Regions from separate parts of the Pectobacterium atrosepticum genome, predicted to be linked through region 1. Evidence: predicted binding sites of a transcription regulator. Region 1 holds the regulator's gene; the other holds the start of a gene.
What was found. Region 1 encodes sigma-54, which starts transcription at its own class of promoters, with help from an activator protein. Its sites were predicted from a motif close to GTTGGCACANNTTTCGCTNT; they were not measured.
Positions count from the first base shown of each region.

Region 1 (16,094 bases):
TAGCCTCGGCAATTTGCTGAACTTTTTCCACTCTCAATACCACATTGACCTGATTAATCCGGTCAAAATACTGCTCTAATTTGGCAAATTTGCCATTCACAAAATCACGCAGTGGTTCAGTGATCTCGATGTGGTGTCCGGTAATGTTGAGCTGCATAGTGTCTTCCTTCTCTGTTGAGATCAAATCAGTTGTTTACGCTGATTTGATGGTGGGATAGATAAAGACTCTCGGTATTTTGCAACGGTACGGCGCGCCACGATGATGCCCTGATCGGAGAGCAGTGCCGTAAGCTTGCTATCGCTTAGTGGCTTCACGGGGTTTTCCGCTGCAATAAGCTTCTTCACCAACGCGCGAATTGCCGTTGACGAGGCTTCTCCACCGCTATCGGTATTTACGTGGCTGGAGAAGAAATATTTTAGCTCAAAAATGCCGCGCGGACTGTGCAGGAACTTCTGTGTCGTCACGCGTGAAATAGTGGATTCATGCATATCCACCGCCTGCGCGATGTCTGCCAGTACCATGGGCTTCATGAATTCTTCACCCTGATCGAAGAAATCCTTCTGTTGCTCGACGATACAGCGGGTCACTTTCAGCAACGTGTCATTGCGGCTTTCTAGGCTCTTGATGAGCCAGCGCGCTTCTTGCAGGTTGCTGCGGATAAATTGCCCGTCGCTGTCGTTACGTACGCTGTTGCCCAGAGCAGCATATTGCTGGTTAATCTGCAATCGGGGAACGCTATCGGTATTCAGTTCAACGGCCCAGATTCCCTGAACTTTGCGCACCAGCACGTCAGGAATCACGTATTCGGATTCACCGGTGTTGATCGACTGCCCAGGACGTGGATCGAGCGATTGGATCAGCGCTAGCGCTTCTTTCAGCACCTCTTCTTTCAGACGGGTAACGCGGATCAGGCTGCGGAAATCATGGTTGGCTAATAGATCGAGATGATCGCTGACGATCAGGCGAGCTTCGGCCAGACGCGGTGTGCTGTCGTCAAATTGGGAAAGCTGTACCAGCAGACAATCACGCAGATCGCGGGCGGCGACGCCAACGGGATCGAAGCGTTGCACGCGTTTAAGTACGGCTTCGACTTCTTCCAGCGTCACGTCGTCGTCACCGATGCTGTCGAGGATGTCCCCCAGCGGCACGGTCAGGTAGCCTGTATTGTCTACCGCATCGACGATAGAAGTCGCAATGGCCGCGTCGGTGTCTGAAAATGGCGTCAGCTCAACCTGCCACATCAGGTAATCCTGAAGCGTTTGCGTGGTTTCGCCTTGATAAATAGGGAGTTCTTCATCGCGATAGTCAGAGCCAGTGCCCGACGGCGTGCCTGCGGAGTAGATCTCATCCCAGGTGGCATCGAGCGGCAATTCTTCCGGCATGTCCCTTTGCTCAAGGGCTTCACCGGTATCCAGTGAATCGCTATCTGCCTTTTCAAATGACTCGATTTCGTCGTGCTGATCCGTTTGTTCGAGCAACGGATTGCTTTCTAGCGCCAGTTGAATCTCCTGTTGCAATTCAAGCGTGGACAGTTGCAACAGGCGGATGGCCTGTTGGAGCTGTGGGGTCATGGCCAGTTGCTGGCTAAGCCTGAGTTGCAAACCTTGCTTCATAAATCGCGCTAACGTCCCATAAGTACTGCAAAGAGAAAATATTACCCTATCAGAGTCGGAAGCCTTCGCCCAGATAGACGCGTTTCACCTGTTCATCGGCCAAAATTTCGGTCGGTGAACCGTGGGCGATTAGGTTGCCCTGACTCACGATATAGGCTCGTTCACAGACATCAAGCGTTTCGCGGACGTTATGATCGGTAATCAACACGCCAAGTCCGCTGTCACGCAGATGCTCAATGATTTTTTTAATATCCAGTACGGAGATCGGGTCTACGCCCGCAAACGGTTCATCCAGCAGGATGAATTTGGGATTCGCTGCCAGCGCCCGCGCAATCTCTACGCGGCGTCTTTCCCCACCGGACAGCGATTGTCCCAGACTATCGCGCAAATGAATAATATGGAATTCTTCCATTAGTTCATTAGCACGATCTTCCTGTTGCTCGGTCGTCAAATCTTTACGGATCTGTAACACCGCCATCAGGTTGTCATAGACGCTTAAGCGACGGAAAATAGAGGCTTCCTGCGGCAGATAGCCAATGCCGCGTAGGGCGCGTTCGTGCAGGGGGAGCAGGCTGATGTCATCGTCATCAATGACGATGCGCCCTTCATCACGTGGGACGATGCCGACGACCATGTAGAACGTGGTCGTTTTACCGGCCCCGTTCGGCCCAAGCAGGCCGACGATTTCACCGGAATTGACGGTGAGGCTGACGTTTTCCACGACCTTACGGCCTTTGTACGCCTTGGCCAAATTTTCTGCGGTTAATGTTGCCATAACTTATTCAGTGACCCGTGGTTGCGGTTGTTGAGAACGAGAAGGCTGACTCTTGTTCTCTTTATCCTGAAGCTGAGAAGGGACTAACACCGTCGTCACGCGTTTTCCTTTGTCGCTGGTCGCTTCCATCTGCTGTTGTTTCACCAGATAGGTGATGCGATCGCCTTTTACATTGCTGTCCTGTTGTTCCAGATAGGCATTGCCTGTCAGCACCAGAAAGTCGGTGGCCAGCTCGTAGCGGATTTTCTGTGCGTGACCTTTTACCGGTTTGCCGTTGTCCTGCATCTGATAGAACGTCACAGGGTTACCGTAACCTTCTACCACTTCACTGCCTTGCCCGCCCTGTGGGCGCGTCACGACGACCTTGTCGGCTTTCACTTCAATCGTCCCTTGCTTAACGACAACATTGCCGGTGAACGTCACCGTGTTGCCCTGCATGTCCAGAGATTGCTGTGCTGAATCAATGTGAATAGGTTGGTTGCTATCGCCCGTGACGGCAAAGGTGGAAATGCTGACGGCGAACAGCGAGCTGGCGATCAGGGTGTTACGCATCAGGTTATTGGTTTTGGATTTCATAAGAGGTTTTTACCTTTTCGATCAACTCGGCCGTTTTGTTACGCAGATTTCCGCGCATTTTCATTCCGCTTGAGGTAAAGCTGGTGCCGTACAGGGTGACTTCATCATCGGAAGAGACGTCCTGCGTGACCAGATTCACCTGGGCATTATTCGTTGTGATACGCTGAAGCTGCGCGTCTTTCGTTAGGCTATTCACCTCGACGTGACCGTACAGATAGAGCATCTTGTCTTTTGTCAGCTTGGCGCGATCGGCGCGTACTGACCAGGTTGCCGTGCCCTGTTCGTTGAACAGCGTGGCAACAGGGGTCGTAAACCAACTCAACTGCTCGTCGTTGAAATACTCTGCTTTTTCTGAAATCAGCCTGTAGCTCAGCTTACCCGCAGGGCTATATACCTGTGTGTTAGTCTTTTCACTGGTATAGACCGGCACGGCGGGATCGTTTGCATCTGGAGCCACTACCGTGTCGTCATCAGCAATATTCCAGCCGATGAGGATAAGCACCAATAGTGCCAGAAAAGCGGTCAGCCAACGCTTGGTTTTACTCATATTGACAACCCTTTGGCATGCTCCAGCTTGTCCTGCGAGAACAGAATCAAATCACATAGCTCACGTACTGCGCCACGTCCTCCCGCAATGCGGGTGACATAATCTGCGCGCGGTAACAGCAGCGGGTGTGCATCTGTCACAGCAACGCTCAGTCCGACCTGTGCCATCACAGGCCAGTCGATCATGTCGTCGCCGATATACGCGACCTGATTTGCTGTTACTGACAGTTTATCTAACAGATCGTTGAAGGCCAAAACCTTATCCGATTGCCCCTGATAAAGATGGTTAATGCCCAGCGTTTTACAGCGATCTTCCAGCAATTTCGCGGAACGCCCAGTAATAATGGCAACCTCAATGCCAGATGTCAGCAAGCAGCGAATGCCATAGCCGTCACGGACGTTAAAGGCTTTCAGCTCTTCGCCGTGGTTACCCATGTAAATCAGACCATCGGACATCACGCCGTCAACGTCGCAGATTAACAGGCGAACTTCACGGGCTTTATCCAGTACCTGCTGATCGACAGGTCCATAACAGGTATCGGTTTGCGCCCTGGTTTCACTCATTCACAATTATCCTTTCTTTTTAAACCACGCCAGCCCGCAACATATCGTGCATGTGGACAATACCGACCAGACGATCGTTTTCTGCCACCAGCACCGAGGTGATGTGGCGCGACTGCATTAGGTTGAGTGCATCCACCGCCAGCGTTTGCGGTGCGACCCGGATGCCGCCTGCGGTCATCACATCAGCAATGCGCGCGCTGTTCAAGTCTATATTCATGTCGAAGATGCGGCGCAGGTCACCATCAGTGAAGATGCCCTGAATTTTCATATCCGCCTCGCAGATTACCGTCATACCCAGATTTTTGCGCGTAATTTCCACCAGCGCATCACGCAGCGAGGCATCATGTGGGACATGGGGGATCTCGTCGCCCGAATGCATGATATCGCTGACGCGCAGTAAAAGTTTGCGGCCGAGTGCGCCACCGGGGTGAGAAAGGGCGAAATCTTCGGCGGTAAAGCCGCGTGCCTGTAGCAAGGCTACGGCCAGCGCGTCGCCCATGACCAGCGTCGCAGTGGTGCTGGTGGTGGGGGCCAGACCGAGCGGGCAGGCCTCCTGTGGGACGTGAACGCACAGGTGAATATCCGCCGCTTTACCCATCGTACTTTCTGGTGCGCTAGTCATGCAGATCAGGAACACTTTCTGGCGTTTCAGAACGGGAATTAGCGAGAGGATTTCATGCGATTCGCCAGAATTAGAAATGGCGATCACGATATCGTGCGGGGTTACCATGCCGAGGTCGCCGTGGCTGGCTTCGCCCGGATGAACAAAAAAAGCGGGGGTACCGGTGCTGGCGAAGGTTGCGGCAATCTTGCAACCGATATGGCCAGATTTGCCCATCCCCATCACCACCACTTTGCCCTTGCAGTGAAAGATATTTTTGCAGGCGAGGGTAAAATTGTCGTCAATGTACTGATCTAATTGCGCAAGGCCATCGCGTTCGATACTCAGTACCTGCTTGCCCGCCTGCTGGAAATCGAAGTGTGCTGGTAGTTCATGAGTCTTCTGTCGCGTGTGATCGGCTTGCAGTTCGTGATCGGATAGTGCACGGTCAGACTGCTGTTTTAGATGAGCATCTTGTTCAAACTGTGACATACCAATAGTCCTGATTATGATGAAAAACGGAACAACACCGTAAGGTAGGCGATAAACGCGCAGCATAATAATGCGCCTGCGCCCTGTCCTATACGGCGTTTTTTACTGAGGCAGAGTGCGGTTAACAGCACGCTTGCCGCCAGCATGACCCAATAGTCGCGCTGAAAAATCTGAGGATTTAGTGCGCCCGGCGAGAGCAGCGCGGGTACGCCCAGAACAATCGCGATATTAAAAATGTTTGAGCCAATCAGGTTACCCAGCGCGATATCATCTTCTTTCTTCAACGTTCCTACGATAGCGGTAGCGAGCTCAGGCAGACTGGTGCCAATCGCCAATATCGTCAGCCCGATAGTCAATTCGCTGACATCGAAGTAGCGTGCAATAACGGTGGCGTTATCCACCACCATACGGGCCGCCATGGGTAAAATAATCATGCCGAGAATCAGCCACAGCACGGCAACCATCTGATTGCTGTCGTCCTGCGGGAGTTCCGCCAACTGTTCGCGAGTCAGGCTATCACCACCTTCCCGCTGTGCCTGTTGTGCCATGCGAAGTATCAACACCAGACATAGAATGGCGGCAAAGAGCAGCATCATGCCGTCGGCGCGGCTCAGGTAGCTATCATGCAGTAAAACGCCACACAATAAAGTGACGGACAACATGAGCGGCAATTCCCGGCGCAGTATGGCCGAATGTACCGTGAGTGGGCGAATGAGCGCAGCGCAGCCGATAATGAGCAAAATATTGGTGATATTGGAGCCGAGAACATTACCGACGGCCATATCGTTCTGATCGTTTAAGGCGGCGGTAACAGAAACAATCAGTTCAGGTAGTGAGGTGCCGAAGCCGACAATGGTGATACCGATGACGAAAGGAGGTAAGCCGAGAGAACGCGCAAGTACGGCGGCGCCATAGACAAGACGATCGGCACCGTAGACCAGTAATAGCAAGCCAACGAACAAGAGTAGTGTTGCAAAAAGCATGCAGCGTCCTTTAATAGGATATATACCCGTCATACTTCAAGCTGCATGTATATTGGCGATACTTGCTCACCCTAGCCACTTACTGGGGTAAGTTTCTGGAGACTCACTGCGCCGCCGCCTTCCTGCAACTCGAATTATTTAGTGTATAATCACCAGCTTGGTGTCGAATAAGTCAGTATTTCTGGACGAATTTCGCACAAAAAGCGTTTTTCTGTGATGAGTGCTAATTCTGACGGTGCTGGGCGAAAAAGTAAAACCTGTCGCGATAAGTAAAACCAGATAACGGTTTATGCCGCCATTTTGGACAAGAACTTGCGGTAAGTTTTTGTAAAACTCTTACTCTGATTAAAGCCAGCCGTTAGGCTGGAATGAAAGACCTCTATAAGCGTACTGATTGGTAAGGAATGGAAATAATGAACCATGAGGCAACTAATCTGGTCGAGATCCGTGGTCTTAGCTTTCGGCGCGGAGAGCGAGAGATTTTTACGGACATCACGCTGAATGTTCCTAAAGGCAAGGTCACTGCGATCATGGGGCCTTCCGGTATCGGTAAAACTACGTTGCTGCGTCTGATCGGCGGGCAACTATCGCCGGATAGCGGTGAAATTTGGTTTGATGGCGAGAATATCCCCGCGCTGTCACGCAGCGAACTGTATAACGCGCGCAAGAAAATGAGCATGTTGTTTCAGTCTGGCGCGTTATTCACCGATTTGAACGTGTTTGATAATGTCGCCTGGCCGCTGCGTGAACATACCCAACTGCCGGAATCGCTGCTGCGTAGCATCGTTATGATGAAGTTGGAAGCTGTGGGGTTACGTGGAGCCGCCGAACTGATGCCGGCAGAACTTTCCGGCGGCATGGCGCGGCGTGCGGCGCTGGCGAGAGCCATTGCGCTCGACCCGCAGCTGATTATGTTTGATGAGCCTTTTGTCGGGCAAGATCCGATCACGCTGGGGACTCTGGTCAAGCTCATTGATGAGTTAAACCATGCATTGGGCGTGACCTGCGTTGTCGTTTCTCACGATGTACCGGAGGTGATGAGCATCGCCGATTACGCCTATATTGTGGCCGACAAACGGGTGATAGCGGAAGGAACAGCGGATCAACTGAGGGCGAACGATGACCCGCAGGTTCGTCAGTTTCTTGATGGTATCGCCGACGGGCCAGTGCCTTTCCGTTTTCCTGCAGGTGACTATAAAACGTCGCTGCTAGGCTCAGGGGGTTAACGCAGTCATGTTATTACGGACGTTGGCGTCGCTAGGACGTCAGGGAATCTCCGCCAGTGCCTCGTTTGGGCGCGCTGGGCTGATGCTGTTTAATGCGCTGGTGGGTAAACCCGAATTTAGAAAACAGTGGCCGCTGTTGGTGAAACAACTTTACAGCGTTGGCGTGCAGTCGTTGCTGATCATCATCGTTTCCGGTCTGTTCATCGGCATGGTGCTGGGGTTACAGGGTTATATCATCCTGACGACTTACAGTGCCGAGGCCAGTTTGGGCATGATGGTGGCGCTGTCGCTGCTACGTGAGCTTGGTCCGGTGGTGACGGCACTGCTGTTCGCTGGGCGTGCCGGTTCCGCGTTGACGGCGGAAATCGGTTTGATGAAGGCAACTGAGCAGCTTTCCAGCATGGAGATGATGGCGGTTGACCCGCTGCGCCGCGTTGTCGCGCCGCGCTTCTGGGCGGGGTTAATCAGCATGCCTCTGCTGGCGGTGATTTTTGTCGCTGTGGGGATCTGGGGAGGTGCGCTGGTCGGTGTGGACTGGAAAGGTATCGACAGCGGGTTCTTCTGGTCTGCCATGCAGGGCGCGGTTGACTGGCGTCAGGATGTGTTGAACTGCGTGATTAAAAGTATCGTATTTGCGATTACCGTGACCTGGATTGCACTGTTTAACGGCTATGACGCGATCCCGACGTCTGAGGGGATTAGCCGTGCAACGACCCGAACCGTCGTGCACTCGTCGTTAGCGGTACTGGGATTGGATTTTGTGCTGACAGCACTGATGTTTGGGAACTGAGTCGATGCAAACAAAGAAAACTGAAGTCTGGGTTGGTGTGTTTATGCTGATCGCGCTGGCTGCCATCCTCTTTTTATGTCTGAAAGTGGCCGATCTCAAGTCGATCGGCAATGAGCCAACGTACCGCCTGTACGCGACATTTGACAACATTGGCGGGTTGAAAGCGCGTTCTCCGATTCGAATTGGCGGCGTGGTCATTGGCCGCGTGGCGGATATCTCGCTGGACGAGAAAACCTACTTACCGCGCGTGGCGATGGATATTCAGCAGCGCTATGATCATATTCCCGATACCAGTTCTCTGGCTATTCGAACCTCTGGCTTGCTGGGAGAACAGTATCTGGCACTGAACATGGGGTTTGAAGATGAGGATATGGGCACGACGATTCTGAAAGACAGTGGTGTGATTCAGGACACCAAGTCAGCCATGGTGCTTGAAGACCTCATCGGTCAATTCCTATATAAGAGCGGTGGCAATAGCGAGGATAATGCGGGTCAATCGGGTACGGAACCTGGTGCCGATCCTGCGGCTATGCCTGAGCACAACAACGAATCTGTTCCTTCACATCCATAAGAGGATATCTGCATGTTTAAACGTTTACTGATGGTGGCTTTACTGGTGGTCGCGCCATTAGCCAACGCGGCGGATCAAACGAACCCCTATCGTTTAATGAATGAAGCGGCGGAAAAAACTTTTAACCGTTTGAAGAGCGAGCAGCCAAAAATCAAGCAAAGCCCTGACTATTTGCGTACCGTCGTACGTGAAGAGTTGCTGCCGTATGTTCAGGTGAGATACGCCGGTGCGCTGGTTCTGGGTCGTTACTACAAAGATTCGACGCCAGCCCAGCGTGATGCCTATTTCAAAGCGTTTGAAGCCTATCTGGAGCAGGCTTACGGCCAGGCTCTGGCGATGTATAACGGGCAGAACTATCAAATCGCGCCTGAACAGCCGCTGGGCAATGCCGATATCGTTTCCATTCGCGTCACTATCGTAGATAACGGCGGCCGTCCTCCGGTTCGTCTGGATTTCCAATGGCGTAAGAACAGTAAAACCGGTAACTGGCAGGCGTACGACATGATTGCCGAAGGCGTCAGTATGATCACCACTAAGCAGAACGAGTGGGCGTCAATATTGCGTCAGAAAGGCGTTGATGGTCTGACTCAACAGCTGGAATCCTCGGCGAAACAGACCATCACGTTGGATCAGAAAAAGTAATTTGGGTACGAACATGGCGAACGCATTGAACTGGCAGGTGCAGGAATCAACGCTGGCATTAACGGGCGATCTCGATCGGGAAACGCTGTTACCGTTCTGGCAGCAGCGTGAATCGTTGCTGGCGGGTAAAACCACGCTGGATGTGTCTGGATTAAACCGTGTTGATTCTGCTGGGTTGGCATTGCTGATGCACGTTTATCAGCAACCGTCTTCAGGCGGTGAGATAGCGATTGTCGGTGCCAGCGATCGGCTAAAAACGCTCATTGCGCTCTATAACCTGAATGAAATCATTCCTGTGTCTTAAACGGCAATGCTGGTTGCCGGATTCGCCCCTTTAGGCATCGTCTGAAGGGGCGCATTCTTTGTTTAAGATAGCGCCATATTCATCTAAGATACCTCCCTGTAAATCATCTCCCCCTGACATAGAAATCGAGAGCGATGGAAAATAACGAAATTAAAGATGTGCTGATGAACACATTAGCACTGGAAGAAGCCCATGTTTCTGGTGATGGCAGCCATTTTCAAGTCATCGCGGTGGGCGGACTTTTTGCTGGAATGAGCCGAGTAAAAAAACAGCAGGCTGTTTATGCGCCGCTGATGGAGTACATCGCGGATAACCGTATTCATGCATTGTCGATCAAGGCTTATACGCCGGAAGAGTGGCAACGCGACCGTAAACTGAACGGCTTCTAAGTATTCCCTGTACGAGTGGGGATAAACTGCCAGTATCAGTGTGACGACATATTGAATTAAGACATCGAGATACAAAGACTATGGATAAATTTCGTGTTCAGGGCCCAACCCGCTTGGCGGGGGAAGTGACTATTTCCGGCGCCAAGAATGCTGCGTTGCCAATCCTGTTTGCTGCGTTACTCGCAGAGGAACCGGTAGAGATTCAGAACGTACCGAAACTGCGTGACATTGATACCACCATGAAGCTGCTTGGTCAGTTGGGTGCGCGCGTTGAGCGTAACGGTTCCGTCCACGTGGATGCCAGCGATGTAAACGTGTTTTGCGCGCCGTACGACTTGGTGAAAACCATGCGTGCCTCCATCTGGGCTTTAGGGCCACTGGTGGCACGGTTTGGGCAAGGACAGGTATCGCTGCCCGGCGGCTGTGCGATTGGCGCGCGCCCGGTAGATTTGCATATTTACGGCCTTGAGCAGCTCGGCGCGCAGATCGTACTGGAAGAAGGATATGTAAAAGCAACGGTTGATGGTCGCCTGAAAGGCGCGCATATCGTGATGGATAAGGTGAGTGTGGGTGCCACGGTAACCATCATGAGTGCGGCAACGCTGGCGGAAGGCACCACGATTATTGAGAACGCCGCGCGTGAGCCGGAGATTGTCGATACGGCAAACTTTCTGAATACGCTGGGTGCGAAAATCAGCGGTGCAGGCAGCGATAAAATCACTATTGAAGGCGTCGCGCGTCTGGGCGGCGGCGTGTATCGCGTTGTGCCTGACCGTATTGAAACCGGGACATTCCTGGTTGCGGCTGCGGTATCACGCGGTCAGATTATCTGCCGCAATACCCGTCCTGATACGCTGGATGCGGTATTAGCTAAGCTGCGCGAAGCGGGCGCGGATATCGAAGTCGGCGAAGACTGGATTAGCCTGGATATGCACGGTAAGCGTCCGAAAGCAGTTACCTTTCGCACGTCGCCGCATCCTGGATTCCCGACCGATATGCAGGCGCAGTTCAGCCTGCTGAATCTGGTCGCGGAAGGTACAGGTGTGATTACCGAAACTATTTTTGAAAACCGCTTCATGCATGTGCCTGAGCTTATCCGTATGGGCGCACAGGCGGAGATTGAGAGCAATACGGTGATTTGCCACGGCGTAGATAAGCTGTCGGGTGCGCAGGTGATGGCGACCGACTTACGTGCGTCGGCCAGTCTGGTGTTAGCCGGTTGTATCGCGGAAGGTGTGACGACAGTGGATCGTATTTATCATATCGATCGTGGCTATGACCGTATCGAAGATAAGCTGCGTGCATTAGGTGCGAACATCGAGCGTGTTAAAGAGCACGAGTAAGCGCTTCGCCTGTTTATCTTCATAATCATGTTTGTCAGCCGGGTGGTTTCCCACCCGGTTTCTTGTTTGCCCGCCGATGTGACTTTTATCAACCGACTTTGCATGCCGCTATTGGGTCGGGAATTCCTGAATCGTCATTTGTAGCGTGATTTGCTTATTAGCCCGCTCAATCGTGACAGGAATGACGGTACCGGGGCGTATTTCCGAAACCTGTTCCATGGTCTCGATAATCGAGCGTGCAGGTTTATTGTTCACGCTAACAATGACGTCTTCGATGTGGATACCCGCTTTATCCGCCGGACCGCCTGGATCGATAGTCTGGACGAGAATACCGGTCAATCTACCCTGTGCATCACGATTGTTGGTTAACGTACTGTTCTCAAAATTTTCGAGCTGTACGCCGTTGATGCCAATATAGCCGCGCACCACGCGACCATCGCGAATCAGTTTGCCCATCACCTTGGTAGCCAGCGCCACAGGAATTGCGAAGCTAATACCTTCCGGCGTTTCGCCATTGCTGCTTTTATCAAAAGAGAGGGTATTAATACCGACCAGTTCACCGAGCGTGTTGACCAGCGCACCGCCGGAGTTCCCGTGGTTAATTGACGCATCGGTTTGCAGTAGATTTTGGCGTCCTACCTGGCTTCTTTGCTGGCCGTAAGCGCTGAGGCTGACGCGGCCGGTGGCGCTGATGACGCCCTGTGTGACGGTTTGCCCCAGATTATAAGGGTTGCCGATCGCCATCACGACATCGCCGACGTGCGGGAGACGGTCTGGATTCATGGGAATGACGGGCAGATTAACGCCATCAATTTGCAGCACAGACAGATCGGTTAGGGAATCGGAACCGATTACGCGGGCTTCGTACAACCTACCATCTGATAGCTCTATCTGGATCTGCTGCACGTTATTAATCACATGCTTATTGGTTAAAATATACCCTTTTTCATTCATGATGACGCCAGAACCCAGAGGATGAATAGCGACTTCACTGGGTTTTTCCGTATTGGCAACCCGATTATAAATGTTAACCACAGCAGGAGTCGCACGGTTGACGCCCTGATGGTAGCTTACGGGCGAACCATCAGTATTTCTGTCATTGCTTTTCAGAAACGACGTGCCAGACCCGACAAACGGGAGTACGGCCAGAATAATACCGGCAACGAGGGCACCAAATAGCGCTGAACGTAATAACTTAGCAAGCATGGCCGTGATTTACTGTGGAAAAAGGGAGGTAGGGTGAGGATATCACGAGAAGTTCGGACACCGCATGGCTCGGTGTCCGATTTTTTAACATCAGCGATTTTCTGGCTGGTTAGGCTGTCGTAAAAAACGACAAGCGATTAACGTAGCAGCAGATAGATCGTTTCTTCGCCACGGACGATGTTCAGTGCCAGAACGGAAGGCTTCGCTTCCAGCAGCTTGCGCAGTTGCGTGATGTTTTCAATGCGCTCGCGGTTTACGCCAATGATGATATCGCCTTTTTGCAGACCAACCTGCGCAGCAGGCGTGTCCTTAGCGACGTTATCAATCTGCACGCCTTTGCTGCCATCTTTCAATTGACCATTGATCAGCGATGCACCCTGCAATGACGGTGAAAGCGTTTCGGCGCTGGTCGATGCCGATGTGCTGTTATCCAACACCACCGAAACCTCCTGTGGTTTACCATCACGCAGCAGGCCGATTTTCACGGTCTTGCCCGGCGCGGTGGTGCCGACTTTGGCTCTCAGTTCTGCAAAGCTGCTGATCGGTTTACCATCCAGAGTAGTCAACACGTCGCCAGCCTTGATACCCGCTTTGGACGCGGCAGATTTCGGTAAGACTTCGCTGACGAAAGCGCCGCGCTGTGCATCGACGTTGAAGGCTTTCGCCATCTCAGACGTCATCTCGCTGCCTTTAATACCCAGCAGCCCGCGTTTAACTTCACCAAATTCAACCAACTGCTGCGCCAGATTCTGAGCCATGTTGCTGGGGATGGCGAAACCGATACCGATGTTTCCTCCGCCCGGAGCCAGAATCGCGGTGTTGATACCGATCAGTTCGCCGTTGAGGTTAACCAGCGCACCGCCGGAGTTACCGCGGTTGATAGAAGCATCGGTCTGGATGAAGTTTTCCAGCCCTTCAAGGTTCAGGCCGCTACGTCCCAGTGCAGAGATAATGCCGGATGTCGCGGTCTGGCCGAGGCCGAATGGGTTACCCACGGCAACGGCAAAATCACCGACGCGCAACTGATCGGAATCCGCCATTTTTACGGATACTAGGTTTTTGGCGTCATTCAGCTGTAGCAGGGCAATATCGGTCTGCTCGTCGCGACCAATCAGTTTCGCATCATATTCACGCCCGTCATTAAGCTGGACGCGAATTTTGTCGGCATTATTGATAACGTGATTGTTGGTGAGCACATACCCTTTTGCTGCATCAATAATCACGCCGGAACCCAGCCCTTCAAACGGACGAGAATTTTGTTTGTCCGTCGGGAAATTTGGCCCAAAGAAGAACTTGAACTCTTCCGGTACGCGCTGGCGCTGTACCTGTGTACCTTCAACATGCACGCTGACGACAGCTGGTAAGACTTTTTCCAGCATTGGGGCCAGGCTTGGCGTTTGTTGCCCTTGAACCACGGAAGGTAGCGCAGCATTCGCTGCGGGAAGCGTGGACAGGGTCAAACCTATACTCATTGCCAGTGCACTAAATAATAATGACGTTTTTTTCATTGTTATTAACTCTCTCACGGCCTACGGATGAATAAAACGATGATATATAAACTTAAAGAAACGGTGAAGAGTCAGACTGGCGATCAATGTGTAAAGTTCACTGCTGTTTCGTCAGCAGATTGTAACTATCGCTTTTTATGGTGCGTGATAGGGTAGATGCGCGTCTTAATAAGCGTAGAACAAGGGAAGGAAAGCGTGAGGCCAGAAAGCCTCACGTCTAGGGTATATTAGTTGATATTATTTACGGAGCGGGCGCTCGCCCCGTAGCAAACCTGACGCACCATCGGAATAATCGCGTGGTGGCATGTTCACCGGTGCCTGATCGTTATCCGCTTCTGACTCGGTCAGACGGTATTTAAACGGATTATCCTGGCCGGGAACGTTAGGTAACAGGTTATTGGAGCTTTTCGCCATGTGCTGATAAAGCTGACGATAGTCATCCGCCATGTTATCCAACAACTCCGCACTGCGGGCGAAGTGTCCGACCAATTCCTGACGATAGTCTTCCAATTCGGTTTTGCTTTTCTCCAACTCATTTTGCAATACCTGCTGTTGCCGCAGCTTACGGTTACCAAAGCGCATGGCTACAGCACCAATAATAATACCGACAACTAAACCTATCAGCGCATACTCCCAAGTCATAATAGCTCCTATTTTGACGTCGTTGTCCCGTAGGGGTTTTTCACTTAATAATAGTCACTATAACCGTTAACCTTGTCCGAGTGGAATCCTGATGCTCGATGACTGAGGGGAATGTTGATTCACCGCAGACATCAAGGTTGTTAACTGCGACGATTACGGCTTAAATCGACGGCAACACACAGCAAAACACGACTAACTTTTTTCTCAGGGATTGCGATGGCTACTCCACAGACAACACGGCAGCAAACAACACCCTTGGCGCTTTACCAACAGGCACTTTCCGCCGGTGAATATCAACCGGACGAGGTGCAGCGGCAAACTGTTGTGCGTCTGGAAGCGATACATCAGGCACTATGCGAACGTGCTGCTGATGACGATGTGGAAGCGTCTGGTCGTGTGGGTAAGTGGCGTAGCTGGCTGGGACTGCGTGATAAACGCGAGTCTGAGCCGGTTCAAGGGCTATATATGTGGGGCGGCGTCGGGCGTGGTAAAACTTGGCTGATGGATATGTTTTTCCATAGCCTGCCTGCCGAACGTAAGATGCGTCTCCATTTCCATCGATTTATGCTGCGGGTACATGAAGAGCTGAACCAGTTTCAGGGGCAGGAAAATCCGCTGGAGAAAGTGGCTGACGGCTTCAAAGCCGAAACTGATGTGTTGTGCTTTGATGAGTTTTTCGTCTCTGACATTACCGATGCGATGCTGTTGGCTGAACTGCTGCGTGCGCTGTTTGCCCGTGGTATTACGCTGGTGGCGACATCGAATATTCCGCCGGACGATCTCTATCGCAATGGATTACAACGCGCGCGCTTTATTCCTGCGATTGAGTTGATTAAACAGCACTGTGAAGTACGTAATGTCGATGCGGGTGTCGATTATCGTCTGCGTACGCTGACACAGGCACACCTTTATCTCTCGCCGCTGAATGAAGAGACGAGTGCCGCGATGCAGCAGATGTTTACTCGTCTGACTGGCAAGAAATTGCAGACGCCGGGACCGGTGCTGGAAGTCAATCATCGTCCGCTAGCGACACTCGGCGTGAGTGACGGCGTGCTAGCAGCCGATTTCCACACGCTGTGTACAGAGGCGCGCAGCCAGAATGATTACATCGCGCTTTCGCGCCTCTACCACACGATGCTGTTGCACAATGTGACGGTGATGGAAACGAAAGAAGAGAACACCGCTCGCCGTTTTCTGGCGCTGGTAGATGAGTGCTACGATCGCCGCATCAAACTGATTATCTCTGCACAGGCATCGATGTTTGATATCTATCAGGGAGAGCACTTGAAATTTGAATATCAGCGCTGTTTATCCCGTTTACA
Region 1 is NZ_CP009125.1:339,376-355,469, forward strand. It holds gene hpf (ribosome hibernation promoting factor) at 1-157, opposite strand, end outside; gene rpoN (RNA polymerase factor sigma-54) at 181-1,614, opposite strand; gene lptB (LPS export ABC transporter ATP-binding protein) at 1,664-2,389, opposite strand; gene lptA (lipopolysaccharide ABC transporter substrate-binding protein LptA) at 2,393-2,965, opposite strand; gene lptC (LPS export ABC transporter periplasmic protein LptC) at 2,946-3,512, opposite strand; gene kdsC (3-deoxy-manno-octulosonate-8-phosphatase KdsC) at 3,509-4,075, opposite strand; gene kdsD (arabinose-5-phosphate isomerase KdsD) at 4,095-5,168, opposite strand; gene GZ59_RS01575 (calcium/sodium antiporter) at 5,183-6,151, opposite strand; gene mlaF (phospholipid ABC transporter ATP-binding protein MlaF) at 6,565-7,377, shown strand; gene mlaE (lipid asymmetry maintenance ABC transporter permease subunit MlaE) at 7,385-8,167, shown strand; gene mlaD (outer membrane lipid asymmetry maintenance protein MlaD) at 8,172-8,738, shown strand; gene mlaC (phospholipid-binding protein MlaC) at 8,751-9,380, shown strand; gene mlaB (lipid asymmetry maintenance protein MlaB) at 9,394-9,684, shown strand; gene ibaG (BolA family iron metabolism protein IbaG) at 9,819-10,073, shown strand; gene murA (UDP-N-acetylglucosamine 1-carboxyvinyltransferase) at 10,154-11,416, shown strand; gene degS (outer membrane-stress sensor serine endopeptidase DegS) at 11,525-12,622, opposite strand; gene degQ (serine endoprotease DegQ) at 12,760-14,130, opposite strand; gene zapG (Z-ring associated protein ZapG) at 14,368-14,772, opposite strand; gene zapE (cell division protein ZapE) at 14,989-16,094, shown strand, end outside.

Region 2 (16,094 bases), 310 kb from region 1:
TCTCCTTTGCCAAATGCTGTCGCCCCATCCCCGGCGATCCGATCATTGCCCACGTCAGCCCCGGTAAAGGGTTGGTTATTCACCATGAATCCTGTCGCAACATTCGCGGCTACCAGAAAGAACCTGAAAAATTCATGGCGGTAGAGTGGGATAAGGTGACAGAACAAGAGTTTATCGCCGAAATTAAAGTGGATATGTTCAACCATCAGGGCGCATTGGCGAACCTGACCGCCGCGATCAACGCCGCGAACTCCAATATTCAGAGTATCAATACGGAAGAGAAGGACGGCCGCGTATACAGCGCCTTTATCCGCCTCACCACCCTTGATCGCGTTCATCTGGCTAACATTATGCGTAAAATTCGCGTGATGCCGGACGTCATCAAAGTTAACCGTAACCGAAATTAATCGTCATGACTCCTCAACGTTATGCACGGATAAAAGAAATGCTGAACGGCCGTCAGCCCGATCTGACGATTTGCATGGAGCAGGTGCATAAACCCCATAACATTTCTGCCGTTATCCGTACCGCGGATGCCGTCGGCGTACATCAGGTCCATGCGATTTGGCCCACCAGTCGAATGAAAACGCTGGTTTCCTCCGCCGCAGGCAGTAATAGTTGGGTGCAGGTTAAAACCCATCGCACCATACAGGATGCGGTCGGCCACCTGAAGAATGAAGGGATGCAGGTTCTGGCGACCAATTTGTCTGAACACGCGGTCGATTTTCGGGAAATTGATTACACCCGCCCAACCTGTATTTTACTCGGGCAAGAAAAAACCGGCATAACTGCTGAAGCGCTCAAGCTGGCCGATCGGGATATCATCATTCCGATGACCGGCATGGTGCAGTCGCTGAATGTCTCGGTGGCCTCTGCGTTGATCCTGTATGAAGCACAGCGCCAACGCCAGATCGCTGGCATGTATCAGCGTGAAGATAGCCCGCTGGATGAAGAAGAGCAGCAGCGCCTACTGTTTGAAGGGGGCTATCCGGTACTGGCTCGCGTTGCAAAACATAAAGGGCTGCCTCGCCCTTATATTGACCATCAGGGTCAGATTGTAGCGGATACCCCGTGGTGGGCCGCGATGCAATCGTCGGGGTGCTGATGAAAGGTCGCCTGCTGAATACCCAACCGCTAAGCACACTTGCTGGCGTGGGTGCCAGTCAGGCAGCAAAACTCGCACGACTCGGGCTGGAAACCGTGCAGGATTTATTGCTGCATTTGCCCTTGCGCTACGAAGACCGCACACACCTTTACCCGATTGGCGACCTCCTTCCCGGTATGTATGCCACCGTGGAAGGTGAAATCCTACGCAACGACATCACCTTTGGCAGCCGTCGCATGTTGACCTGCCAAATCAGCGACGGCAGCGGTCTGCTGACCATGCGCTTCTTCAATTTCAGCGCAGCGATGAAAAACAGCCTCGCGCCGGGACAACGCGTTACCGCTTATGGTGAAATAAAGCGCGGCAAAATCGGCGCGGAGATCATCCATCCTGAATATCGTGTTCAGGGGGATAGTACGCAGGTTGAGCTACAGGAATCGCTCACACCGGTTTACCCCTCCACGGAGGGCATTCGTCAGGCGACCCTGCGCAAGCTCACCGATCAGGCGCTGGAGCTGCTCGCCGCAAACCACATCGATGAGTTACTGCCTGAATCACTGAGTCGATCGCTGATTAGCCTGCCAGATGCGCTACGCACGTTACATCGTCCCCCGCCTGATATGCAGCTTAGCGAACTTGAGCATGGGAAACACCCAGCGCAGCAGCGGCTGATTATGGAAGAATTACTGGCACATAACCTAAGTATGCTCGCCGTGCGGGCAGGGGAACAACGGCATAAAGCGTCTCCGCTACCGACTAAAGACAGCCTGAAACAACAGTTGCTCGCAGCTCTGCCGTTTACACCTACGCAGGCACAAGAGCGCGTCGTAGCCGAAATCGAAATGGATATGACGAAAGATTTCCCGATGATGCGTCTGGTACAGGGTGATGTGGGTTCAGGAAAAACGCTGGTCGCCGCGCTGGCCGCATTACGTGCGATTGCCAACGGCAAACAGGTCGCGCTGATGGCACCAACAGAGCTGCTAGCCGAACAGCACGTCCATAATTTTCGTCAGTGGTTTGAACCACTGGGGCTTGAAGTCGGCTGGCTAGCTGGCAAACAAAAAGGAAAAGCGCGTCAGGCGCAGCAGGATGCCATCGCCAGCGGTCAGGTCTCTATGGTTGTCGGGACGCACGCCATTTTTCAACAGCAGGTGAAATTCAACGGGCTGGCATTGGTCATCATTGATGAACAGCACCGCTTTGGCGTTCATCAGCGCCTTGCGCTGTGGGAAAAAGGCGAAGAACAGGGCTTTCACCCTCATCAACTGATTATGACCGCCACACCCATTCCCCGTACGTTAGCGATGACGGCCTATGCCGATCTGGATACATCCGTAATTGATGAACTACCGCCGGGCAGAACCCCTGTCACCACCGTCGCCATACCCGACTCACGCCGCAGCGACATTATCGAGCGAGTGAATAGCGCCTGTGAGCAGGAAGGTCGACAAGCCTATTGGGTCTGTACGCTGATTGAAGAATCCGACCTATTGGAAGCGCAGGCCGCAGAAGCCACCAGCGAAGAGCTGAAGGCTGCTCTGCCGAATCTCAAGGTCGGATTGGTTCACGGTCGCATGAAAGCGCAGGAAAAGCTGTCGGTGATGCAGGCCTTCAAACAGGGTGAGCTGCAACTGCTGGTGGCGACAACCGTTATCGAGGTCGGTGTGGATGTACCCAATGCCAGCCTGATGATCATTGAGAACCCAGAGCGTCTGGGCCTGGCGCAACTGCACCAGTTACGCGGGCGCGTCGGGCGTGGTGCGATAGCGTCTCACTGCGTGCTACTCTACAAAACGCCAATGAGCAAGACGGCACAAAAACGGCTTCAGGTTCTGCGCGATAGCAACGATGGCTTTGTCATCGCTCAACGCGATTTGGAGATTCGTGGACCGGGTGAGTTATTAGGTACGCGGCAGACTGGGAACGCAGAATTCAAAGTGGCCGATCTCTTGCGCGATCGGGATTTGATACCCCAAGTACATCGCGTTGCCCGCCATCTGCATGAGCACTATCCCGAGCATGCTATTGCGCTCATCGAACGCTGGCTACCCGAGCGCGCACGCTACACCAACGCCTGATCGCAGCGACGCATTCTTCATTTTTTAAAACTATACACTAAATAATTCAAGTTGCAGGAAGGCGGCAAGCGAAGGAATCCCGATGAGCTTACTCAAGTAAGTGATTCGGGTGAGTGAACGCAGCCAACGTACATGCAGCTTGAAGTATGACGGGTATATCCATTTAAATAATAAGGTATTACTCATCAGACAAAATTCATATCGAAAAGATGAGTTAGCAAACGTTTGCTTTCGACAAAGAGATCATTAAAATGCGCTCTTTGTCGTTTCAGGAACGCCAACTTACATCATGACTACCACCACGGAAACGTCCCAAACCGAAGCCGCTGCCGCACCTCAGCGCAGTGAACTCATCTATCGTCTTGAAGACAGGCCGCCGCTGCCGCAGACGCTGTTTGCCGCCAGCCAGCATCTGCTTGCCATGTTTGTTGCGGTGATTACCCCCGCGCTACTGATCTGTCAGGCATTAGGTTTACCCGCTCAGGATACGCAGCGCATCATCAGCATGTCGCTTTTCGCTTCCGGTCTGGCCTCTATTCTACAAATTAAAACTTGGGGCCCAGTCGGTTCTGGTCTGCTGTCTATTCAGGGCACCAGCTTTAACTTCGTGACGCCGCTGATTATGGGTGGGCTGGCGCTGAAGAACGGTGGAGCAGATGTTCCCACGATGATGGCAGCACTGTTCGGTACGCTGATGGTTGCTTCCTTCACCGAAATCATTCTTTCACGCTTCCTGCATTTAACTCGCCGTATCATTACGCCGCTGGTTTCCGGCATTGTGGTGATGATCATTGGTCTGTCGCTGATTCAGGTCGGCCTGACCTCTATCGGTGGCGGCTATGCCGCAATGGGTAATAACACCTTCGGCGCACCCAAGAACCTGCTATTAGCGGGTGCGGTGTTGGTGGTGATTATTCTGCTTAACCGCCAGCGTAACCCCTACCTTCGCGTCGCGTCGCTGGTGATTGCCATGGCGGTGGGTTATCTAGGTGCCTGGTTGATGGGAATGCTGCCGGAAAGCGCGCCTGCGCCACACGATACGGTCATCATGGTGCCCACGCCGCTGTATTACGGTTTAGGCTTTGATTGGAACCTGTTAATCCCGCTGATGCTGATTTTCATGGTGACGTCGTTAGAAACCATCGGTGACATCACCGCTACCTCTGACGTTTCAGAGCAGCCGGTCAGAGGCCCGCTGTACATGAAACGCTTAAAAGGCGGCGTGCTGGCTAATGGCCTGAACTCATGCCTGTCTGCCGTGTTTAATACCTTCCCTAATTCGTGCTTCGGCCAGAATAACGGCGTTATCCAGCTTACCGGTGTTGCCAGCCGCTATGTCGGTTTTGTGGTTTCGCTGATGCTGATCGCACTGGGGCTATTCCCTGCCGTTAGCGGATTTGTACAGCATATTCCAGAGCCCGTTCTGGGCGGTGCGACTATCGTGATGTTTGGTACGATCGCGGCATCAGGAGTACGCATTGTGTCCCGTGAGCCGCTGAACCGTCGCGCTATCATGATTATTGCGCTGTCACTGGCTGTCGGTCTTGGTGTATCACAGCAGCCATTGATTCTGCAATTCGCACCGGATTGGATTAAAACATTGCTGTCTTCCGGTATTGCCGCTGGCGGGATTACGGCAATCGTGCTGAATATCGTCTTCCCACACGAAGAAAAATAGCGCCAGCACGCAATAATTCCTGTTCAGTTCATGTAAAAGCGAGCGGTGATGCAACACCGCTCGCTTTTTACTGTCTGTAACAGCATTACCTATTGAGCCTTCAGGGAAATTGCGGCATAAGAACAGTTCTCCCTGACGATTGGCATGGACTGACACGATGAAATTTATCGGGAAATTATTGCTGACCCTGCTGCTGCTGGCTTTTTTAGCGCTGGTGGTCGTATACGTATTACTGCAAACCAGTTGGGCAGCAGGCTGGGTGAGTAATTGGGTGAACCAGAACACCGACTACCAGTTATCACTGGGCAAAATTAATCATGACTGGTCAACAGCCGATCATATCCAACTCACCGATGTCAGTTTTGGCCAGAAAAACCAACCGCCGACACTCACTGCAAAGCAGGTTTCAGCAGGGTTTAGCGCGCGCCAAGTTACCGAACCGCGCCATTTTGCCAGTCTGGAACTGGAAGGCGGTACGCTGAACCTTTCCTCGCAGGCCGCCACACTCCCTATCGAAGCCGATGTGCTACAGCTGCGTACAATGGCATTACAGGCAAAGGACGGTGATTGGCGTCTGAATGGTCAACAGATCAACGGCGGCATTATGCCGTGGCAGCCCGAAGCGGGCTATCTACTAGGCAAACAAGGGCAGTTCCAGCTCAGCGCCCGTTCACTCGAACTCAACGATATTCCCGCCAGTCAGGTATTGGTTCAGGGTGAAATCAACCACAACCAGCTGATTCTGAGCAACTTCGGCGCTGATGTCGCTCAGGGACAGTTAACGGGCAACGCCAGCCGTGCAGAAGATGGCAGTTGGCAGGTCGGTAGCCTACGACTAAGTAATGTTCGTTTGCAAACGCAGAGAACGCCGGAAGCTTTCTGGCAGCCCGTCACCGAACTTCCCTCTGTTACGGTTAACCGCTTTGACCTGATTGATGCCCGAATTGAAGGGCCGGGATGGGCGTTTATCGACCTTGACGTTGCCCTGCAAAATGTCACGTTTAAACAGAATGACTGGCAAAGTGAAGGGGGAACGCTGTCGTTCAATGCCACCGACATTGTGAACGGCAACATGCACCTTATCGACCCTATCGTAAATCTGGATTTGTCGCCGGCGGGCATTAACATCAAGCAGTTTTCTACCCGCTGGGAAGGCGGTCTACTGCGAACCAATGGCAATTGGCAGCGTAATAATCGTCGTCTACAGCTAAATGAATTTGTTGTCGCAGGGATGGAGTACACGCTCCCCGGTGACTGGCGTCAACGCTGGCAAGCGACGCTTCCATCATGGCTGGCAGAAGTGAATGTGCGAAAATTCACGGCGAATCGCAATCTGCTAATCGATATCAACCCAGATTTTCCTTTCCAGCTAACCGCATTGGATGGCTACGGCAGCGATTTGCTGCTGGCTCGTAACCACCAATGGGGAATGTGGACGGGATCGTTGAATCTTAATGCCAGCAACGCAACGTTCAATAAAGTCGATGTTCGCCGCCCTTCGATAGCGCTAGTGGCCAACGATAATCAGATCGCCATTAACGAACTTAGCGCATTTACGCAAAATGGCATGCTGGATGCCAAGGCGACCATCAATCAGCAACCGGCTCGCAATTTTTCCCTGTCGCTGACAGGGCGCGCTGTACCGCTGGATGTACTGACGCGCTGGGGATGGCCAGAACCCACAACCGCACCGACAGGCAACACGAATTTGCAATTGCAGTTGAATGGGCGGCTTGCCGCCGATACACCGCTGAAGCCGACGTTAAACGGTACGCTGCAAGGCGTGGATAGCAACGACCATCCGATCAGGCAGCAAATGCATCAGGGAGCCGTGACAGAAGCGCAATAAATATTTCGTTTTCAAAATACGGACGAGCAAAGCGTCCACTGTGTCATAGCGTGCTGAAACAACAGAGTAAACACTCATACTGGCCACTTAAGTATAGTGTTAGGGGGAAACACGGTGATGAGGCTCCCGCAGGGATGCCCCGCACCGTGGTAGCACCCAGTATCTCGATCCTTAAACGATCGGCATTAAGATAAACCCCGTGAAAATCACGGAGTTTACTAAGACGATATATGGATATCACGAGGTACTGCTGGTTAGCGCGAAGAGTGATGTACGGATGAGAATAACGTCATAATACGCAGCCGCGGGTTAATCAACTTCCGATCCCCCCTCTTCTAATGGCGCATCCGGCTGAGCTGGCAGCACGATATAAACCCCCTCAAATAGCGCCCCTTTATTGTCATCACCGAACAGCTCTACGTTTAACTGCACGCGCGCCTTACGCCCACGCGCAAGACGATCCAGATCGCCGCTCAGCGACCCCAAATCAGCAATCGCGCTCGGTCGGCCACTTACTGGCGTACTGTAACGAATATGCGCATCCGCCAGAATGATCGTTCCACCAAGGTGCCGTTCACGCAGCAGCAACCAGATCAATCCCCAACCCGTGAGCGTTGCGAGAGAAAACATGCTGCCAGCAAAAAGCGTGTGATGCGGGTTCTGATTACCCGCTTCAGGCATGGTAGTGATAAATTTTTTCCCAGTGTACTGGCTTATCCGCACACCCATTTTTTCACTCAAAGGGATATGATCGTACCAGGCCTGTTGCAGTTGCCCGCACCAGTCAGCACGATGCAAAATATCATCTAGCGTCGCCACCGGTTTGATCATCAGGAAATGCCGTACTGGCGTCGTTTGTGGCGCCGAAATCTCCCCCTGATTAACAAAACCTAGTTTGGAGAAGAAGTCCATTGCGTCTTCGCGAGCGCTACAGACTACGCGCTTGACGCCTTCCTGACGCGCGACAGACTCCAGAGTAATCGCAAGCAGTGTTCCTAACCCTTTCCCCCGCAGATCGGGATGAACGGCTAGAAAGCGGATTGCAGCCTCATTATCCGCATTGATAGAAAGACGCCCAATTGCGACCAGCCTCCCCTGTTCATCGACCACGGTTTGGTGGTGTGCCAACGCATCATAGGCATCACGCTCAGAGCCTAGTGGCTGGTGTAGAGGTTTACGCAGCATTTCCCAGCGAAATTGATAGTACGCATCCAGGTCTTCAGCGCTTTCAGGTACTCTCAAATGATACATAACCCTTCCTCTATGCCGATGATGCTTTATTGCACCATGGCTCATAAAATCAAACCGCTGACAAACTTATACACGGAACGGCAACGACAATTACGCTTTTTACAATACGGTTGTAGCCAACATTATGTTTGCAGCCAAAACGTCACAGGGCCATCATTCACCAATGCCACTTTCATATCCGCGGCAAATTGCCCCGTTTCCGTGTGAACACCTTGCTCACGACACTGCTCGACAAAATACTGATAGAGACGATCGGCCTCTGAGGGATGCGCTCCACGGGAAAACCCAGGTCGCATGCCACGCTGCGTATCAGCCACTAGCGTAAATTGAGAAACCACCAGCACATTACCGCCAGCCTGACGCACATTGAGGTTCATTTTCCCGTCATCGTCAGCGAATATCCGGTAGCCCAACACACGTTCGCAAAGTCGCGTGGCTTTTTGTTCGTCATCGCCTTGCTCAACGCCCAGCAAGATCAGCAAACCCTTATCGATTTCCCCAATGATATTGCCTTCTACCGTAACGCTGGCACTGGAAACCCGCTGAATTAGCGCAATCATAAAACCCAGCTACTCCTGATGTTCTCATTCCCAATAGGGACTATGTCCGCCCCTGCGATATAAATCATGCTTTGGCCGTTGTTGCCTGCATAGCAAAAAAGTCCGTTACCACCTGACGATCGGTCACCAGAATGCTGTGAATGCCTAGGCTCTGTGCGGCGTCGACGTTCGCGGAATTATCATCAAAAAACACGGCTTGTGCTGGCGTAACGCCTTCTTGCGTCAGGACATATTGATAAATCGCCAATTCCGGCTTACGTAATCCAATATCTTGCGACAAATAGAGTCTGTCGGCAGCCGTCGCCACCTCTGGGAATAACGCAGGCCAGTGTGAACAGTGGAGGCGATTGGTATTCGACAAAATCACCACGCGGTGCCCTTCCTGACGCAGACGCTGCATGATGTCGATAACTTCAGGGCGCAACGCGACAAAAATAGCCTGCCAGCCAGCGGTGAATTGCTCGAAGCTCAGGGCGATGCCCATTTCCTGACACAGTCTGGTGGCAAACTCTTCATCGCTGATTTCGCCCCGTTCATGCTGTTCAAACGCTTCGCCCATGACAAAGCGCTCTTGCAGCGTCGCGAGCGGCGCGCTGCTCAGATTACTCCAGACGCCCAATACTCTTTTGAAATCAATATCAATGACAACATTACCCAAATCAAAGATATACAGCATGGCAGCCACCTCCTGACGTAATCGTAGGATTTTCACTGTAGCGGGAAATGGCGAAACTGAACAGGGAGGAAATATAAGGAAAGGTTAAAGTGGAAGAAAGCGCATAAAATTCAGGGCACCCGAAGGTGCCCTGTTGCGTGACAATACAAATCAGTCTGAAATTAGACGTCTTTGCTGCCGCGGCTCGCGCGCTTACGATCGTTTTCGGTCAGATGACGCTTACGAATACGAACAGACTGCGGCGTAACTTCAACCAATTCGTCATCATCAATGAACTCTAGCGCTTGTTCCAGAGACATTTTGATAGCCGGAACCAGCGTGGTTGCTTCATCAGTACCTGATGCACGCATGTTGGTCAGTTTCTTACCGGTCAGACAGTTTACGGTCAGATCGTTAGAACGTGAGTGAATACCGATGATCTGGCCTTCATACACTTCTGCACCGTGTCCGAGGAACAGCTTACCGCGATCTTGCAGGCTGAACAGCGCAAACGCGACTGCTTTACCCTGACCGTTAGAGACCAGCACGCCGTTCTGACGTTGACCGATTTCACCCTGACGCACGTCATCGTAGTGACTGAAAGTGGAGTACAGCAGACCAGTACCAGACGTCATGGTCATGAATTCGGTACGGAAACCGATCAGACCACGAGCAGGGATCAGGTAATCCAGACGGATACGACCCTTGCCATCTGGGATCATGTCTTTCACATCACCTTTACGCTCACCCATGGCTTGCATGACTGAACCCTGGTGCTGTTCTTCGATGTCCAGCGTAACGTTTTCAAACGGCTCTTGGTTACGACCGTCAATAACACGGTTAATAACCTTTGGACGAGATACGGCCAGTTCAAAGCCTTCACGACGCATGTTTTCGATCAGAACTGACAGGTGCAATTCACCACGGCCAGAAACACGGAACGCATCAGCGTCTTCGGTTTCGTCAACACGCAGGGCAACGTTGTGCACCAGCTCTTTGTTCAGACGCTCCAGAATCTGGCGCGACGTCACATACTTACCTTCTTTACCACAGAATGGTGAGGTATTGACGTTGAAGAACATGGTAACGGTAGGTTCATCCACGCTCAGTGCTGGCAGCGCTTCGACATTCTGCGGATCGCAGATGGTGTCGGAAATGTTCAGCTCGCCCAAACCGGTAATCGCGATGATATCGCCTGCTTCCGCTTCGGTAGCGTCGATACGCTCCAGACCCAGGTGAGTCAGAACTTTACCGACTTTACCGTTACGGGTTTTGCCTTCGCTATCAACAATAGTAACTTGTTGGTTAGGCTTAACTTTACCGCGCTTGATACGGCCGATACCGATAACGCCAACATAGTTGTTGTAGTCCAGCTGAGAGATCTGCATCTGGAACGGCGCATCCATCTCAACCAGAGGCGGAGAAACGTGATCGACAATAGCTTGATACAGCGGAGTCATATCTTCCGCCATGTCGTTATGGTCGAGACCCGCGATACCATTCAGCGCAGAAGCATAAATGATCGGGAAATCCAGTTGCTCGTCAGTCGCATCCAGGTTCACGAACAGGTCGAATACCTGATCGACAACCCAGTCAGGACGCGCACCAGGACGGTCAACTTTGTTGATAACCACAATAGGTTTCAGACCGTTGGCAAACGCTTTTTTGGTCACGAAACGAGTTTGCGGCATAGGGCCATCCATCGCATCAACAACCAGCAGTACCGAGTCAACCATCGACATAACACGCTCAACCTCGCCGCCGAAGTCGGCGTGTCCCGGGGTATCTACGATGTTAATACGGTAGTCTTTCCAATTAATGGCGGTATTTTTTGCGAGGATAGTAATTCCACGCTCTTTCTCCAAATCGTTGGAGTCCATCACACGCTCAGTTGCTTCGACACGTTCACCGAACGTTCCGGATTGTTGCAACAGCTTGTCAACCAGGGTGGTTTTCCCATGGTCAACGTGCGCAATAATGGCGATGTTACGCAAATTTTCGATCACAGCTTTGCCTCAGGCATTTAGAAATAGCGCGCTATTGTACACGTATTAATCGAGGGACTAAACAAGATCACAAGCATCTATGATAAACAACCTAGAGCTGCCTGCTTTGTGATCCCTTTCACGGTGCAAAAGCGCTACAAGCGAACATGAATGCACCAAATAAGTGCAATAATTCACATACGAAGCACCAACTTGGTGCTTTAGACTATAATGGTGCAGTGGGTTTCCGTGAGAAAGCCCCAAGGGGCAACACATTGCACGAATTTAAAAAGTTGGCACACTTTTAGCTTTAGTCTACTCACGGCAACAACATCAATCCACAACGATATTCGTTCCACGACGATAAATGACCAATCGGGAGAACCAAGTATGTCCGCAGAACATGTTTTGACGATGCTGAATGAGCACGAAGTGAAGTTTGTTGATTTACGCTTCACGGATACTAAAGGTAAAGAGCAGCACGTCACCATTCCGGCTCATCAAGTCAATGCCGACTTCTTCGAAGAAGGTAAAATGTTTGATGGTTCCTCGATTGGCGGCTGGAAAGGTATTAACGAGTCAGACATGGTTCTGATGCCAGATGCCAGCACCGCGATGATTGATCCGTTCTTCGAAGATACCACGCTGATCATTCGTTGTGACATCCTTGAGCCAGGCACCATGCAAGGCTATGACCGTGACCCGCGTTCTATCGCGAAACGTGCGGAAGATTTCCTGCGTTCTTCCGGTATCGCCGACACCGTCCTGTTCGGGCCTGAGCCAGAATTCTTCCTGTTTGATGACATCCGTTTCGGCAGCAGCACTTCCGGTTCCCATGTTGCTATCGACGATGTCGAAGCCTACTGGAACTCCGGTAAAGCATACGAAGGTGGTAACAAAGGTCACCGTCCAGGCCTGAAAGGCGGCTATTTCCCAGTTCCACCTGTCGATTCATCACAGGACATCCGTTCTGCTATGTGTCTGACCATGGAGCAAATGGGTCTGGTTGTTGAAGCTCACCACCACGAAGTGGCTACCGCTGGTCAGAACGAAGTGGCTACCCGCTTCAACACCATGACCAAAAAAGCTGACGAAATTCAGATCTACAAATATGTCGTGCATAACGTGGCTCACGCCTACGGTAAAACAGCGACCTTCATGCCAAAACCCATGTTCGGTGATAACGGTTCTGGTATGCACTGCCACATGTCTCTGTCTAAAGACGGCACTAACCTGTTCGCTGGCGACAAATACGGCGGCCTGTCTGAAATGGCTCTGTTCTACATCGGCGGTGTTATCAAGCACGCTAAAGCCATCAACGCCCTGGCGAACCCAACCACCAACTCCTACAAGCGTCTGGTCCCAGGCTACGAAGCACCTGTTATGCTGGCTTACTCTGCCCGTAACCGTTCTGCTTCAATCCGTATCCCAGTGGTTGCTAGCCCGAAAGCACGTCGTATCGAAGCGCGCTTCCCAGACCCAGCAGCTAACCCGTACCTGTGCTTCGCTGCACTGCTGATGGCTGGCCTCGACGGCATCATCAACAAAATCCACCCTGGCGATGCGATGGACAAAAACCTGTACGACCTGCCGCCGGAAGAAGAAGCAGAGATTCCAAAAGTTGCAGGTTCTCTGGACGAGGCCCTGGCTGCACTGAACGAAGACCGCGAGTTCCTGACCCGTGGTGGCGTGTTCACCGACGACGCTATCGAAGCGTATATCGAACTGCGTAAACCTGAGATTGACCGCGTTCGTATGACGCCACACCCAGTTGAGTTCGAACTGTACTACAGCGTGTAATAACGAAAGCATCTTATTTATACCCTAAATAATTCGAGTTGCGTGAAGGCGGCAACCGCACGAATCCCCAGAAGCTTACACAAGTAAGTGACTGGGGTGAGTAAGAGAAGCCAACGCACAAGCAGCTTGAAGTATGACGGGTATACCTCGGTGTGGTTGGGTGTGCTGATACCCGGCCATCGCCGATAAACAACAGAATACTAAGAAGTTTGTTCTTGTTGCCGTGGAAACGCCTCAGCCCATCTTTGGATGGGCTTTTTTCACCACCGGCATTGGCCGCTGCGACGTAACATTCATCATCCACACTACAATGCACCATGCTGGTGCGGGAGTCTGCATTATGGCAACAGGCACGCTGCCCGATGCTGGGCAGATCCTAAATTCTCTGATAAACAGCATCTTATTGCTGGATAACGATCTAGCGATTCACTATTCCAACCCGGCAGCACAGCAATTACTGGCACAAAGCTCGCGTAAATTATCCGGCACACCGCTGCCAGACTTGCTGGGATATTTTTCTCTGAATATCGATTTACTGCGTGAAAGTCTGGATTCAGGGCAAGGTTTTACGGATAACGAAGTCACGCTCGTCGTGGATGGCAAAGCGCACATCATGTCGCTCACCGCTCAGCGGGTACAGAACGATTTTATTTTACTGGAGATGGCGCCGATGGATAATCAGCGCCGTCTCAGTCAGGAGCAGCTTCAACATGCGCAGCAGCAGGCCGCCCGTGATTTGGTCCGAGGCCTGGCGCATGAGATAAAAAATCCGCTTGGCGGGTTGCGCGGTGCTGCACAGTTACTTGCCAAGGCATTGCCCGACCCAGCATTGACGGAATATACCAAGGTCATCATCGAACAGGCGGATCGCCTGCGTAATCTGGTTGATCGCCTGCTCGGGCCACAGCAGCCTGGCCTGCACGTCACCCAAAGCATCCATCAGGTCGCCGAACGCGTTTGCCAACTTGTCTCGCTGGAAAAGCCAAATAACGTGACGCTGGTAAAAGATTATGACCCCAGCCTGCCAGAGTTGACGCACGACCCCGACCAGATTGAACAGGTTTTGCTGAATATTACCCGCAATGCGCTACAGGCGCTGGGCGAGGAAGGCGGGACGATTACGATACGTACCCGCACGGCTTTTCAGCTCACTTTACACGGCGTGCGCTACCGTCTCGCCGCACGTATTGACGTGGAAGATGATGGCCCCGGCGTACCTGCTCAACTACAGGACACACTGTTTTACCCGATGGTGAGCGGACGCGAAGGGGGAACCGGTTTAGGGCTTTCCATCGCCCGCAGTCTTATCGACCAGCACTCCGGTAAAATTGAATTTAACAGTTGGCCAGGACACACCGAATTCTCGGTTTACCTGCCTATTCGCCAGTGAGGTTCACAATGCAACGAGGGATAGTCTGGATTGTCGATGACGATAGCTCCATCCGTTGGGTGCTTGAGCGCGCGCTTGCTGGTGCGGGTTTAACCTGCGCAACGTTTGAGAACGGAAATCAGGTACTGCATGCGCTGGCGACACAAACGCCTGACGTTCTGCTGTCCGACATCCGCATGCCAGGGATGGATGGATTGGCGCTCTTACAGCAAATCAAACAGCGCCACCCGATGCTCCCGGTCATCATTATGACGGCACATTCCGATCTGGATGCCGCCGTCAGTGCTTATCAACAGGGCGCGTTCGACTATTTGCCGAAACCGTTTGATATTGATGAAGCTGTCGCGCTGGCTGAGCGCGCGATCAGCCATTATCTGGAACAGCAACAGCCGGTACGCAACCAGCCGATCAATGGCCCGACAACGGACATTATCGGCGAAGCACCTGCGATGCAGGATGTCTTTCGCATCATTGGCCGCCTGTCTCGCTCATCGATCAGTGTACTGATTAACGGCGAATCGGGAACGGGTAAAGAACTGGTGGCGCATGCCCTGCATCGTCACAGTCCGCGCACCAAAGCCCCTTTTATCGCCCTGAATATGGCAGCAATTCCTAAAGACCTGATCGAATCAGAATTGTTTGGTCATGAGAAAGGCGCATTTACGGGCGCAAACCAAATTCGTCAGGGCCGCTTTGAACAGGCCGATGGTGGTACGCTGTTTCTGGATGAAATCGGCGACATGCCGCTAGACGTGCAAACACGTCTGTTGCGCGTATTGGCCGACGGGCAGTTTTATCGCGTTGGCGGCTATGCCGCGGTGAAGGTGGATGTCCGCATTATCGCGGCAACACACCAAAACCTTGAACAGCGCGTGCAGGAAGGTAAATTCCGTGATGACCTGTTTCACCGCCTGAACGTGATCCGCGTTCATCTGCCGCCGCTGCGTGAGCGTCGGGAAGATATCCCCCGTCTGGCGCGTTATTTCTTGCAGGCCACGGCCAAAGAGTTGGGTGTCGAACCGAAGAATTTGCATCCAGAAGCGGAAACGGCACTAACCCGTTTACCGTGGCCTGGCAACGTTCGCCAATTGGAGAACACCTGCCGCTGGTTGACGGTCATGGCCGCGGGCCAGGAGGTGCTGATTCAGGATCTGCCACCTGAGCTGTTCGAGACCACTGCGCCCGATTCTACCGTGCATATTTTGCCAGACAGTTGGGCAACGCTATTAGCACAATGGGCCGATCGTGCGCTGCGTTCCGGTCATCAAAACCTGCTGGCGGAAGCACAACCAGAAATGGAAAGAACGCTGCTTACGACAGCATTACGACATACGCAGGGACATAAACAGGAAGCCGCAAGGTTACTGGGATGGGGTAGAAATACTCTGACGCGTAAACTAAAAGAGCTGGGAATGGAGTAGTGAGATTGCTTTTTTATTATCCAATTGTTAACAAACAAACTGGTGATAAAAAATACAATCTGGCGCACGAAATTGTCATTAATTTGTCCTTTACTTGCCTCGAGTCAGCAGTATGATCGTGTCGCTGATTCGGGAGGAACACCATGCTGGACTCATTGATTTCCGTTGCAACACATGGCGCTGAAATTGGCTCTGCGGCAAGCCATTCGCCGCAGGCTGCTATTGCCGCCGTTTTGTGTGCTGCACTGATTAACTTCTTTAGTTGATCCTATATACCCTAAATAATTCGAGTTTCAGGAAGGCAGCAAGAGAAGGAATC
Region 2 is NZ_CP009125.1:32,150-48,243, reverse strand. It holds gene spoT (bifunctional GTP diphosphokinase/guanosine-3',5'-bis pyrophosphate 3'-pyrophosphohydrolase) at 1-407, shown strand, start outside; gene trmH (tRNA (guanosine(18)-2'-O)-methyltransferase TrmH) at 413-1,105, shown strand; gene recG (ATP-dependent DNA helicase RecG) at 1,105-3,186, shown strand; gene GZ59_RS00185 (nucleobase:cation symporter-2 family protein) at 3,476-4,864, shown strand; gene GZ59_RS00180 (AsmA family protein) at 5,022-6,713, shown strand; gene fabY (fatty acid biosynthesis protein FabY) at 7,023-7,964, opposite strand; gene dtd (D-aminoacyl-tRNA deacylase) at 8,087-8,524, opposite strand; gene yihX (glucose-1-phosphatase) at 8,589-9,200, opposite strand; gene typA (ribosome-dependent GTPase TypA) at 9,362-11,185, opposite strand; gene glnA (glutamate--ammonia ligase) at 11,555-12,964, shown strand; gene glnL (nitrogen regulation protein NR(II)) at 13,305-14,354, shown strand; gene glnG (nitrogen regulation protein NR(I)) at 14,363-15,775, shown strand; gene GZ59_RS23360 (YshB family small membrane protein) at 15,919-16,041, shown strand.
Region 2: a site for sigma-54 is predicted at 11,457-11,476, ahead of glnA (glutamate--ammonia ligase). Genes of this name have one in related genera too.